Regions from separate parts of the Streptosporangium sp. NPDC000563 genome, predicted to be linked through region 2. Evidence: riboswitches for the same ligand, from Rfam matches in the RefSeq annotation. Region 2 holds a riboswitch; each other region holds the start of a gene.
The links. A riboswitch is a leader RNA that binds a small molecule or an ion and turns the genes downstream of it on or off. The one in region 2 is predicted to bind cyclic di-AMP.

Region 1 (3,916 bases), on a different contig from region 2:
CACACGACCGCCCATCTGGAGGCGGTGCTCACCCATGTCGACGCCCTCGCCGACCACGCGAGGCGCCCGGACCTGGTACGGATGGCTGCCTGGTTCCACGACGCCGTCTACGACCCGCGGCGCGCGGACAACGAGGAGCGGAGCGCGAGGCTGGCCGAGCGCGCGCTGCCGGAGCTGGGGGTGCCCGCGGAGGATGTGGCGACGGTCGCCCGGCTGGTCAGGATGACCGTCACGCACGCACCCGCGTCCGGCGACGCGGACGGGGCCGTGCTGTCCGACGCGGACCTGGCGATCCTGGGCTCCTCCCCCGACGTCTACGCCGCCTACGCGGCGGCCGTGCGCGAGGAGTACGACTTCGTCCCCGACGACGTGTTCAGGGCGGGAAGGGCCACGGTGCTGCGCTCGCTGCTCGATCTTCCTGTGATCTTCCACATCGCCGATCTGGAGGGGACGGCGAGGGCGAACATCGCGGCGGAGCTTGATCGACTGTGAGCGGCCGGCCACCACAATCCAACAACCTCCCCCACCTGCTCGTGGTATTTTGGTGGAATCTGATGGATTAAGGGGAGTGAGGCGATGCTCGCCCAGCAGCGACAGCAGGCGATCCTGGAAAGGGTGCGCGGCAGCGGCGGGGTCAGGGTCGCCGATCTCGTCCGGGAGCTCGGCGTGTCCGACATGACGATCCGGCGCGACCTTGAGGTGCTCTCCGAACGCGGTCTGGTGGAGAAGGTCCACGGTGGCGCCACCGCCACCGGGCCCGGCTCGACCGAAGAGCCGGGTTTCGCCGCCAAGTCGGTGCGCCAGCAGGCGGAGAAGGAGACGATCGCCCGGCATGCCGCCCGGCTCGTCCGGCCGGCCACCGCCGTCGCGCTCTCCGCGGGCACCACGACCTGGACGCTCGCCCACCAGCTCGTCGACGTGCCCGAGCTGACCGTGATCACCAACTCGATCCGGGTCGCCGACGTCTTCCACCGCTCCCCCAGGGCCGACCACACGGTCGTGCTGACCGGCGGGGTCCGCACCCCCTCCGACGCGCTGGTCGGTCCGGTCGCGGTCTCGGCGATCCGCGGCCTGCACGTCGACACCCTCTTCCTCGGCGTGCACGGTATGAGCACCCGCGCCGGGTTCACCACCCCCAACCTGCTCGAAGCCGAGACCAACCGCGAACTGGTCGCCTCCGCGCACCGCCTGGTGGTGCTCGCCGACCACACCAAGTGGGGCACGGTCGGCATCAGCACGATCGCCGAGCTGGCCGAGGCCCACATCGTGGTCACCGACTCCGGCATGACCGAGAAGGCCCGCGAGGAGCTCGCCGCCTCGGTGGGCGAGATGATCATCACCGAACCCCAGCGCGAGAGCGAGATCGCCGGCCGATGAAGCGTACGATCACCCACCTGGCCGACGGCCGGGAGCTTTTCTACTTCGACCGGCGCGACGACGCCGACCGCACGGCATCCGACCGGCGCGACCTGCCGCCCCGTCCCGCCGCCTCCGAGCTGCGCTACGACCCGCTCACCGAGGAGTGGATCGCGGTGGCCGGGCACCGCCAGGGCCGCACCTTCCTGCCCCCCGCCAACGAGTGCCCGCTCTGTCCCTCGACTCCGGGCAATCTCACCGAGGTCCCCTCCTCCGACTACGAGGTGGTGGTCTTCGAGAACCGGTTCCCCTCGTTCTCCGCCCAGCCGGGCGACCACCGGCCGATCGGAGGGTTGAGCGAGGTCCGTCCGGGGGTCGGCAGGTGCGAGGTGGTCTGCTTCACCTCCGAGCACGACTCCGCGTTCTCGCGGCTCTCCCCCGAGCAGGTCGAACTGGTCATGGAGGCCTGGGTCGACCGTACGGCGGAGCTGTCGGCGACGCCCGGCGTGGAGCAGGTCTTCTGCTTCGAGAACCGGGGGGCGGAGATCGGCATCACCCTGGCCCACCCGCACGGCCAGATCTACGCGTACCCCTACGTGACCCCGCGCACCAGGCTCACCCTCGGGGCGGCCGAGCGCCACAGGGAGCGGACGGGCGGCAACCTGTTCGCCGACGTCCTGGCCGCGGAGCGTGCGGCCGAGATCCGGGTGGTGGGCTCGAACGAGCACTGGACGGCCTTCGTCCCCGCCGCGGCGCGCTGGCCCGTGGAGGTCCACCTCTACCCGCACCGCAGGGTCCCCGACCTGGTCGCGCTGGACGCCGGGGAACGCGCGGCGTTCGGCCCCCTCTACACCGACGTGCTCCGCCGCCTCGACGGGATCTTCGGCGTGCCCATGCCGTACGTCGCGGCCTGGCACCAGGCACCGGTCTCCACCGGCCGCGATCTGTCGTACGCGCACATGGAGCTGTTCAGCATCCGCCGCGCGCCGGACAAGCTGAAATACCTCGCCGGGTCGGAGTCGGCGATGGGCGCCTTCGTGAACGACGTGTCGCCCGAGGCGACAGCACAACTGCTGCGCTCTGTTGTCACGAACTGATTACCGCTTGGTCTCGTCTTGAGGTCGCATGACCTGCTGTTTACCACTACTATCCTTCCCACATCGGCTGTAAACGCTGATTTGCCTAATCCCGGGCACCTTGCCCGGGAGCCGGGGAACCACCGCACCTGGGGTGAAACCACTTCGGTGGAAGGGCTTCCTCCAGCCCGAACCCGTCAGCTAACCCGGTAGGCGTAAGGAGAGGAGAGTGCGTGGCGGCCCCGTCCCCCACGTTCCGTCGGCGTGCGTCTCTGGCCCTCTGCCTGAGCTCGATCGTCGTGTTCACCATCGGCGCCCCCACCGCCGGAAGCGCGGACCCCAAGCCCACCGAGGCCAAGCTCCGCGCCGAGCTGGCCAAGCTCGGCAAGCAGGTCGACAAGCTGATCGAGACCTACGCGGCCACCCGCGAGTCGCTCAAGATGGCGCAGAAGGCCGAGATCGTCGCCAAGCAGAACCTGGAAAAGGCCGAGAAGACCTACGTCGAGGCCAAGCGGGAGGTCGACTCCATCGTCCAGTTGCGCTACCAGAGCAGCGGCGGAGGGCTGCCCGCGCTGATGTTCTCCGGCGACATGGGCGCCGCCGCGGTGATGGAGCAGCTCACCGCCCAGCAGGCCGCCCACCTGGAGGGCTTCGTCAACAGCATCGAACGCAGGAAGCGGGCGGCCGAGACGGCCGCCACGCTCACCGACGAGATCGGCGACGAGGCCAAGGAGGTGCAGGCACAGCGCGAGAAGGCCGAGAAGCTGATCCGCGACATGAAGAACAAGCTCGACCGGCTCGCCCCCACCGGTTCCGGCCGTCGCGCCGACGGCAGCTGGGCGCCGCAGCTGCCCACCGGCGCCGACAACATCACCGACCGCACCCGGATCATGCGCGACGCCGTCATGAGGCGCTTCAACCTGCCGTACTCGGTCGGCTGCTACCGGGCCGTCAACGACGGCGGCGAGCATCCTCTGGGCCGTGCCTGCGACTTCATGATGAGCGCCGGTGGCGCGATGCCCACGGCCGCCAATCTCGCGCTCGGCGACGAGATCGCCGCCTGGGCCATCAAGAACAAGGCCAAACTCGGCGTGAAGTACGTGATCTGGCGCCAGCGCATCAACCACGGCTCCGGCTGGAGGTTCATGTCGAACCGAGGCGGCATCACGGCCAACCACTTCGACCATCCGCACATCTCGATGTACTGATCTCCGGGAGCGGCGCCCGGTCGCGTGAGCGGCGGCTCACCCCTGGGCGCCCCCGTGGGCGAAGGTGGGCGCCGCGCCCGTGGACGCGGGCCGGGCGGCGCCCCCGCCCGCCTGGAGGGGGGCGAGGTCGACGAATATGCGGTAGTCGGAGATCAGGCCGTCGTCGCGGGTGCGCCAGATCGATACGGCCACGACGCCGACGTCCGTGCCGTCGAGCCGCCGGTAGGTCACCTCGGTCTCGGCGATGATGTCGGCGTCCACCTGCCAGTTCCGCAC
Region 2 (3,916 bases):
ATCCGGGCCGGGTTCGGCGTGATCGTGATCGGGTGACTGGGGCTGGGCTCCAGGATGGGCTTGTCGGTCATGACGAGAACCCCTTTCTGTCATATCCAGTCTGCCGGACCCCGGACCCTGAACCGCGTCGCCGTCCCCTACCCGGTGGAGGGGAGATCTGTCGCCTCCCGCTCAGGCGGGGCCGACGCCGGAGATCTGGTAGCGAGACACCTCGGCGTCGCGGATCATCGTCTCCTGGCCGTCGCTCGGCCCGGAACCCCGGAAGGCGTCGAGGGTCTCCTCCGACTCCCAGCGCTCGTAGACGTTGATCCGGCCGGTGTCGACGAGGTCGGCGCCGAGCGTGAAGTCGAGGCAGCCGGACGCGGCGCGGGCCTGCTCGATCACGCTCACGCATCCCTTGAGGTAGTCGTCACGGGCATCGGGGTCGACACGGATCCAGCCGGAGATAATGATCACGCCGGCAGGGTACGGCCCGCCACCGACATTTAGCCTCGCTCATGGACACGCGTGCCCCCTTTTCGCGTTGTCCTGGCCCACCGCGCCCCCTCCTCGTCGGCCGCGTATATAAAGGTGTCCGTCCTCCGCGCCGGTCGCGCATTCCAGACGTCGATCCTTCCGCGCCGGTCGCGCATCTCGGGCGTCGATCTTTCCGTACGGTTCGCGCATATCAGGTGTCCGCCGGGCACGTAGGATTCGACGGCTGGGCAGGCGACGACGAGGACGACGAGGACGACGAGGACATGGTGTGAGCTTTGATCTCGGAGTCTGGTTCGCGGCCGGACCGATCACCGCGCGGGAGGCCCTTCTTCGATATCTCGCCTGGGACGAGAGCGGAGCCGCGCCCGGTGAGCCGCGCCCGGAGGTGGCGGCCTTCTACGAGGAGTTGACGGCGCTCTTCCCCGACCTGACCGTCGAGAACTACGGCGCCTCACCGTGGTCCGAGCCGCTCACCGTGGGGGAGGACTTCGTGCTGATGAACGCGGTCTTCCCACGGGCGGGGGAGGTGTGCCGCGTGGTCCTGGAGATGACGCGGCGCCATCCCCTGGTGCTCTTCGAGCCCTAGCTCTCCGGCTTCGCGGGCCTGTCCATTACCCCCGAGACTCACGGCGCCCTCGCGGACGTGACGTGCGGCCCCGAACGGCCTCGTTGAGCATTCGTCGGGCGTGGAGGGGTGGCACCCGCTCGGCTTCGTTCCTCTCTGTACCGATAATTTTTGCCTGGACCAGGGCAGAACTGTCCCTCGGGGTGGTTGACAGGCCAAAATTGATCCGTGGTCAGGATCGGATCGGTAGAGATGAGCGATTGCGAGCGTAAGAGACTCCCGCCAGTTCTGGGCCAGTTGTTCGCCGATGGGGGAGAAGGAGCCCACGAAGGCGAGGGGGACGGGGGAGGCGGGGGCAGGAGGCTCTCGGTGGAGTTGCCGCCGGGGGACGTGGTGTGGCCCGACCCCGGTTACGCTCAGCTCGCGGTCCGTCGCCGTCCGGCGTTCTGGCTGAGTGAGGTGACGGTCTCCGGTGAGTACTGGGCCCGGTTGAGGGCTCAGCACGAGCAGTCGGGCCTGTGGCCGGTCCTGCTGGAGGACTCCGTCCAGCCCTGGTCGGCGGGTCAGATCGCCCCCGACACCGCCGCTCAGATCGACAACTACAACGCCGCCGCGTTCATGGCCGAGGTGTGGTCCGACTGGATCGAGAGGGCGACCCTGGACCAGCTCGAACTCCTTGATCCCTACGGTCCCGAGTGTCCGGGCCCGGCGCCGGCGGGAAGGCTCGCCGCCGATCCCGGTGTGGTCGCCGACTGGTACGCCGGGCTGGTGGCCGAGCGCAGGACCCCGCTCGGGCTCGTCGCGGTGGAGCGCGGGGCCGACGCCCTGGCCGTGATGGGCTGGCAGGGCGCCCTGAACCACAACGAGTGGATGGTCCCGCTCGCGGCCGTCGTACGGAGCTGGGAGGAGAGGTTCGGGGTGCGGGTGGTCGGAATGGGGTTCAACACCCTCGACCTCAGCGTCGCCGCGCCGCCGACGACCTCCGAGCACGCCCTGCACGTCGCGGCGGAACACTGGACGTTCTGCCCCGACAGCATCATCCAGGGAGCGGGGACCCTCGTCGACTACGCCGAGCAGATCAAGGGCAGGAACGCCTGGTCGTTCTGGTGGGACTGACCGGACGGGGATGACCCGCGGGGTGGGGGAGATCCCGTGCGGGTCTCGGTGAGGGTCCCGCGATGGGCTGTCGACCCCCGGTGAGGAGGCCCTGTGTGGGTCTCGGGGGAGGAGCTTCGTCCCGCGGGCGGGGGTGCCGGCCGCCGGCGGGAAGGCCCTCGTACGGGTCCGGGGCGGGGGTTCTCGCGGCGGATACCGGGTTGGGGAAGGCGTTCTCGCTGGTAGGGCGGGTGCCGACCTGGCGGGGCGATCGATGGGGCTTCCTTGAAGCTTGTAGGTAGATCTTCTGGGTTTTTCATGGTGTTTGCTTTGCTTTGTCCGGTTTGGTGGGTAGTGTCCACTGTTATCGGTTGGCGACCTGCCCTTCACAAGAGGAGGCGGCCGGCCGACGTCGAATCCCGAGGGCCCGCAGGGCTCCGGAGCCGGGGAACCAATTTTCCGGGGTGAATCCGCCGCGAACGCGCGGCGGTAGGGCAACTCCACCGCCCGAACCCGTCAGCTAACCCGGTAGACGAGATGGAGAGGAGATCCCCTCATGGATCACCGCGTCACCACGTCGGTGGACCCCCTGTCGGCACCGACCACCTGAACTTCAACGCCGCCCCCCGTCCCCTCGACCTCGCCGCCGCGCCTGATCGTGGCACCTTCAGGACCGTGCTCCGCGTAGCGATCGGCTGATCCGGCTACGCCACCTTTTCCGATGAGCGCGTCCCCGCCAGTGCACCCCTTCGGTGTTCGCACCTGGCCGCCCCGTTCCCTCGCGAAAGAGCCATTTCTCCATGCACCCCTCCTTTGGTATGCACAAGAACGACCTGAACACGCCCTGTCCGGGCGAGCGATCCCCGTACAGGAACACCTCCCTCGGGCGCGGCCTCGCCGCGGCCCTCACCGCCGCGAGCCTCCTCGTCTCCGGCGGTGTCGCCCTCGCGCTCCCCGCCTCCGCGGCCCCCGCCTCCGCGGCCCCCGCCTCCACCCACCTCGCGAACGACCCGGCGGCGGGCGCGCCCGCCGGTACCGAGGCCGTTCTCCTCCAGGGCGCGACCACGGCCTCCTACTTCTGGGACGACTCCTCGGGCCGGGCCGGTGACACCGGACTTCCCGCCAGCGGCAAGCCGATGCAGAAGGGCATGATCGCCAGCCCGAGCTGGCCCCTGTTCACCGAGGGATACATCCTCTACAAGGGCAAGAAGGCGAAGTTCTTCGTCGGCGACCGCGGCCCGGGTAACCCCTCCAACCAGGGCATCATGATCGACATCGACGCCAAGACCTTCGCCGACCTGACCGGCGGCACGTTCAACGCCGGCACGCTCGGCGTGGACGGCAACGGTGGCATGGGCCACATCGACATCCAGTACGTCGTCACCAAGTGGGGCGGCGGCACGGGGATCAAGAACCACCCGGTCGCGTTCTCCACCGGCGCGTGGAACCGCAGGGACACCAACCCGGCCCAGCCGCCGACGACCGTCTTCGCGATGGCGAGGAAGCTGGGCATCGGCCTGCAGACCCAGCTGGTGAGCGCGGAGGCGCGACCCTGGCTCGGCAAGCCCAAGGTGATGGTCGAGCATGTCTCCGAGTACGTCCCCGGCGGCGTGGCCGCAGAGGAGAACTGACCCCGACGGTGTGGCGGCCGGGCAGAGACGGTCCTCGTCACCGGCCCCGACGGCGCGGCCACCGGGCAGAGACGGTCCTCGTCACCGGCTCCGACGGTGTGGCGGCCAAAAAGAGCCGTCACCGTCCCCGGCGGCGCGGCCATCGGGA
Region 3 (3,916 bases), on a different contig from region 2:
GGCGACCACTCGATCAACATCGCCTCGATGCAGGTGGCCCGGGACGCCAAGGGCGGCAAGGCGCTGATCGCCCTCACCGTCGACACCGCGATCCCGGCCGAGGTGATCGACCAGATCGGCGCGGAGATCGGCGCCGACAGCGGCCGCTCGGCCGACCTGGCCGACTAGCCCCGTTTCCCGCGCGTGCCGCGTCGTCGCGGGTCGGTGGCCCTTCCCGATCCAGGACGACATGCGATCACCCAGGACCGATCGGGGGACGTACGGGAAACACGGCCGTGGTCCACCGATGTGGCCGCCGCCCCGATGACCGGGGCGGCGGCCACATCTCGTCTCAGCATGTGAGAAGTGTGTACGCCGGGCGAGACGGCGTTTCCGTGGGCAGGTAGCCTGGAATGAAATGCGCCAGGTTCTCGTAATTCCTACCTGCCGCGGCGAGGCCTGACAGGGGCAGGCCGGCGACTCGCCGCGGTGTCGTGGCGCTTGCCGGCTCCAAGCCCCCGTCGCCGGTCCGTGATCCGGACCCTCGACATCAGGCCTGGTCGGAGTCCCGACCGGAGACTTGACCACCTTCCTTGCTCGCGTGCGACCGAGACGAGATTCGCCATGTACGACATGTATCCCTGGAACCGTCCCGAGGAGACAGAGGACGAGGCCACCGACGCGCTCCAGACCGCTCTGGACCGCAGGGACAACGGTGGTGCCCCCACCCGCTGAACCCGTTCTCGCCGCCACCGGGGCCTCCACGGCCTCCCGGCGGCGATCCGCCGGCGTGTCTCATCCGCCGGGCACGACTTCGGTCGCGAGCTCGACCCGCTTGGCGAGCTGGACCCCCTGCGGGTCGGGGCGGACCGCGCCGACGAAGGAGGCGCGGCGCCAGGAGCTGAGCTTCTCCTCCTTGACGACGTCGCCGCTTTGCGGGGCGTGAACCATGTAGCCGGGCTTTGTGATCATGCCGACGTGGCCGAGGCCGCTGAAGAAGGCCAGGTCACCGGCTCTGAGGTCCTTCCAGGCGATCTTCTTGGAGAAGGCGGCGTACTGGTCGTAGGTGACGCGGGGGAGTTTGATCCCGGCGGCGCCGTAGGCGCGGAGCATCAGGCCGGAGCAGTCGAAGCCGCCGTTGCCGGTGCCGCCCCAGACGTAGGGCGTTCCGCGCTTGGACATGGCCCACTGCACGGCCTTCTGCCAGGCGGGCCTGACGTCCATCGCCTTCAGCGTTTCCTTCAGCGTGGGGGTTTTGAGCGCCGCGGGCCCGGGGGCGGGGGGCGGGGAGGCGGCCAGGGCGGCGGTCGAGGTCGCGCACACCGCGGCGCCGGCGAGGATCAGGGAGGCGGAGATGGACAGGACGCGGGGGAGAACTGTGCCGGACAGGATGATTCCTTCCATAAGGCCGGCCGGGTGAGCTGTCGGGCTCGGGCGTGGAGGCCGCCCTACGGCGCGAGAACGCGCTGATTCGCCCCAAGGGATCCGCCTGATGACGACCGGGAACGCGCTCCGGGGGAGGGGCGGTGTTCTCGGGGGTGCGGTAGATCCCGTAAAGAGTGGTTCCCCGGCTCCGTGCGGGCCCGGTAAGGGGATGGCCCGTACGGATTAGGCAGTGATGTGAATGGGAGGACCATAACGAAACCTCCCTAAACGGTCAATAGGGAGCAAAAAAGGACAAAACGATCAGAGGGTCTGTCGTGCGAACACGTCCGCAGAATGAGACCGGTGTTCAATCGCCGAGACGGACCGGTAAGGTGCCTGCATGGATTCGCGTAACATTCGCCTGGCGGTCATCCCCGGGGACGGAATCGGAGTCGAGGTCGTCGCCGAAGGGCTGAAGGTCCTCGAAGCGGTCGGTACGAAGGTGGAGACCACCACCTACGACCTCGGCGCCAAGCGCTACCACGAAACCGGCGAGACCCTGCCGGACCCGGTCCTCGACGAACTGCGCGGATACGACGCGATCCTGCTCGGCGCGGTCGGCGACCCCAGCGTGCCCCCGGGCATCCTGGAGCGCGACCTGCTGCTCAAGCTCCGCTTCCAGCTCGACCACTACGTGAACCTGCGCCCGGTCAAGCTCTTCCCCGGCGTCGAGACGCCGCTGGGCGGATCCCGCCCCGAGGACATCGACATGATCGTCGTCCGCGAGGGCACCGAGGGCCCGTACGCCGGAGCGGGTGGCGTCATGCGCAGGGGCACGCCGCACGAGATCGCCACCCAGGAGTCGCTGAACACCGCCTACGGCGTCGAGCGCGTCGTGCGTTACGCCTTCGACAAGGCGCTCGGCCGCCCCCGCAAAAAGCTGACGCTGGTCCACAAGACCAACGTGCTCACCTACGCCGGCGACCTCTGGGCCCGCACCTTCGACCGCGTCGGCCTGGAATATCCCGAGGTCCAGACCGACTACTGCCACGTCGACGCGGCCTCGATGTTCTTCGTCAGCCAGCCGGAGCGCTTCGACGTGATCGTCACCGACAACCTCTTCGGTGACATCCTCACCGACATCGGCGCGGCGATCGCCGGCGGCATCGGCCTGGCGGCGAGCGGCAACGTCAACCCCGACCGCACCGCGCCGAGCATGTTCGAGCCGGTTCACGGCAGCGCCCCCGACATCGCGGGCCAGGGCAAGGCCGACCCGACCGCCACGATCCTGTCGGTCGCCATGCTCCTCGACCACCTCGGTATGGCCGCCGAGGCCACCAGGGTCGAGCAGGCCGTCGCCGACGACCTGGTCGAGCGGACGGCCGGCCGGGCCGGCCGGACCACCCACGAGATCGGCGACGACATCACCGCCCGAGTAGCCGGCTGAGGAAGCCGCCTCCCTCGACCCCGACGCGCCTGGCGGCTCACCTGAGCCGCCAGGCGCGTTTTTGTTTCTCCAGCACTGCCGGTTTTCGGCATGGATGGAGTAGTTTCCCGTTACCCGGTCCGACGCAGAATGGACCCAAGGGTAAGCCAGACCTCAAGAGAAGGATCCGTGCGATGACCACCGCTCAGAAGCTCAGCTTCGACGTGCAGCTCTCCGACCACGCTCGCACCGCGGCAGAGCGCGAGCAGGTAATGGCGAGTCCCGGGTTCGGTCAGGTCTTCACCGACCACATGATCTCGATCGACTACACCGAGGGTGAGGGCTGGCACGACGCCAGGCTCATGCCGTACGGCCCGCTCAGCCTCGACCCCGCGACGTCGGTCTTCCACTACGCGCAGGAGCTTTTCGAAGGGCTCAAGGCCTACCGCCAGGAGAACGGCGCGATCGTGGCCTTCCGGCCGGAGGCGAACGCCGCCCGCTTCAACAGCTCCGCGCTGCGGATGGCCATGCCCGAACTGCCCGAGGAGACGTTCGTCGAGTCGCTGGAGCTGCTCGTCCAGACCGACCGCGAGTGGGTCCCGACCACGCCGGGGCACAGCCTCTATCTGCGCCCCTTCATGATCGCCACGCAGCCGGCGCTCGGCGTCAACTACCCGTCCAGGAGCTACAAGTACATGGTCATCGCCTCTCCGGCGGCGGCCTACTTCGGAGGCGGGCAGGCCGTGACGGTCTGGCTCTCCACCGAGTACACCCGCGCGGCCCCCGGCGGCACCGGCTTCGCCAAGTGCGGCGGCAACTACGCGGCGGCCTTCGTCGCCCAGCGCCAGGCCGTCGAGCAGGGCTGCGACCAGGTGGTCTGGCTGGATGCGGGCGAGCACCGCTACGTCGAGGAGATGGGCGGGATGAACCTGTTCTTCGTCTACGGAGACCGCCTGCTCACCCCGGCGCTCACCGGCACCCTCCTGCCCGGCATCACCCGTGACTCGATCCTCTCCCTCGCCTCCGACCTCGGCCTCCAGGCCGAGGAGGGGCGCCTGTCGGTCGAGGAGTGGCAGCAGGGCTGCGAGACGGGCGAGCTCACCGAGGTCTTCGCCTGCGGCACCGCCGCGGTCGTCACCCCGGTCG

Region 1: it holds a riboswitch for cyclic di-AMP, as region 2 does, so the genes downstream of both, ABT352_RS36020 (coiled-coil domain-containing protein) here and ABT352_RS14235 (hypothetical protein) in region 2, are expected to answer to the same signal.
Region 3: it holds a riboswitch for cyclic di-AMP, as region 2 does, so the genes downstream of both, ABT352_RS26480 (C40 family peptidase) here and ABT352_RS14235 (hypothetical protein) in region 2, are expected to answer to the same signal.

The regions. Positions count from the first base shown of each region.
Region 1 is NZ_JBEPDA010000028.1:65,420-69,335, reverse strand. It holds gene ABT352_RS36035 (HD domain-containing protein) at 1-492, shown strand, start outside; gene ABT352_RS36030 (DeoR/GlpR family DNA-binding transcription regulator) at 577-1,377, shown strand; gene galT (galactose-1-phosphate uridylyltransferase) at 1,374-2,453, shown strand; cyclic di-AMP (ydaO/yuaA leader) riboswitch at 2,526-2,662, shown strand; gene ABT352_RS36020 (coiled-coil domain-containing protein) at 2,666-3,640, shown strand; gene ABT352_RS36015 (nuclear transport factor 2 family protein) at 3,677-3,916, opposite strand, start outside.
Region 2 is NZ_JBEPDA010000004.1:304,778-308,693, forward strand. It holds gene ABT352_RS14215 (DUF427 domain-containing protein) at 1-71, opposite strand, end outside; gene ABT352_RS14220 (putative quinol monooxygenase) at 172-456, opposite strand; gene ABT352_RS14225 (hypothetical protein) at 746-1,063, shown strand; gene ABT352_RS14230 (DUF4253 domain-containing protein) at 1,412-2,158, shown strand; cyclic di-AMP (ydaO/yuaA leader) riboswitch at 2,538-2,687, shown strand; gene ABT352_RS14235 (hypothetical protein) at 2,938-3,768, shown strand.
Region 3 is NZ_JBEPDA010000013.1:183,661-187,576, forward strand. It holds gene serA (phosphoglycerate dehydrogenase) at 1-168, shown strand, start outside; gene ABT352_RS26480 (C40 family peptidase) at 775-1,383, opposite strand; cyclic di-AMP (ydaO/yuaA leader) riboswitch at 1,371-1,604, opposite strand; gene ABT352_RS26485 (3-isopropylmalate dehydrogenase) at 1,745-2,791, shown strand; gene ABT352_RS26490 (branched-chain amino acid aminotransferase) at 2,965-3,916, shown strand, end outside.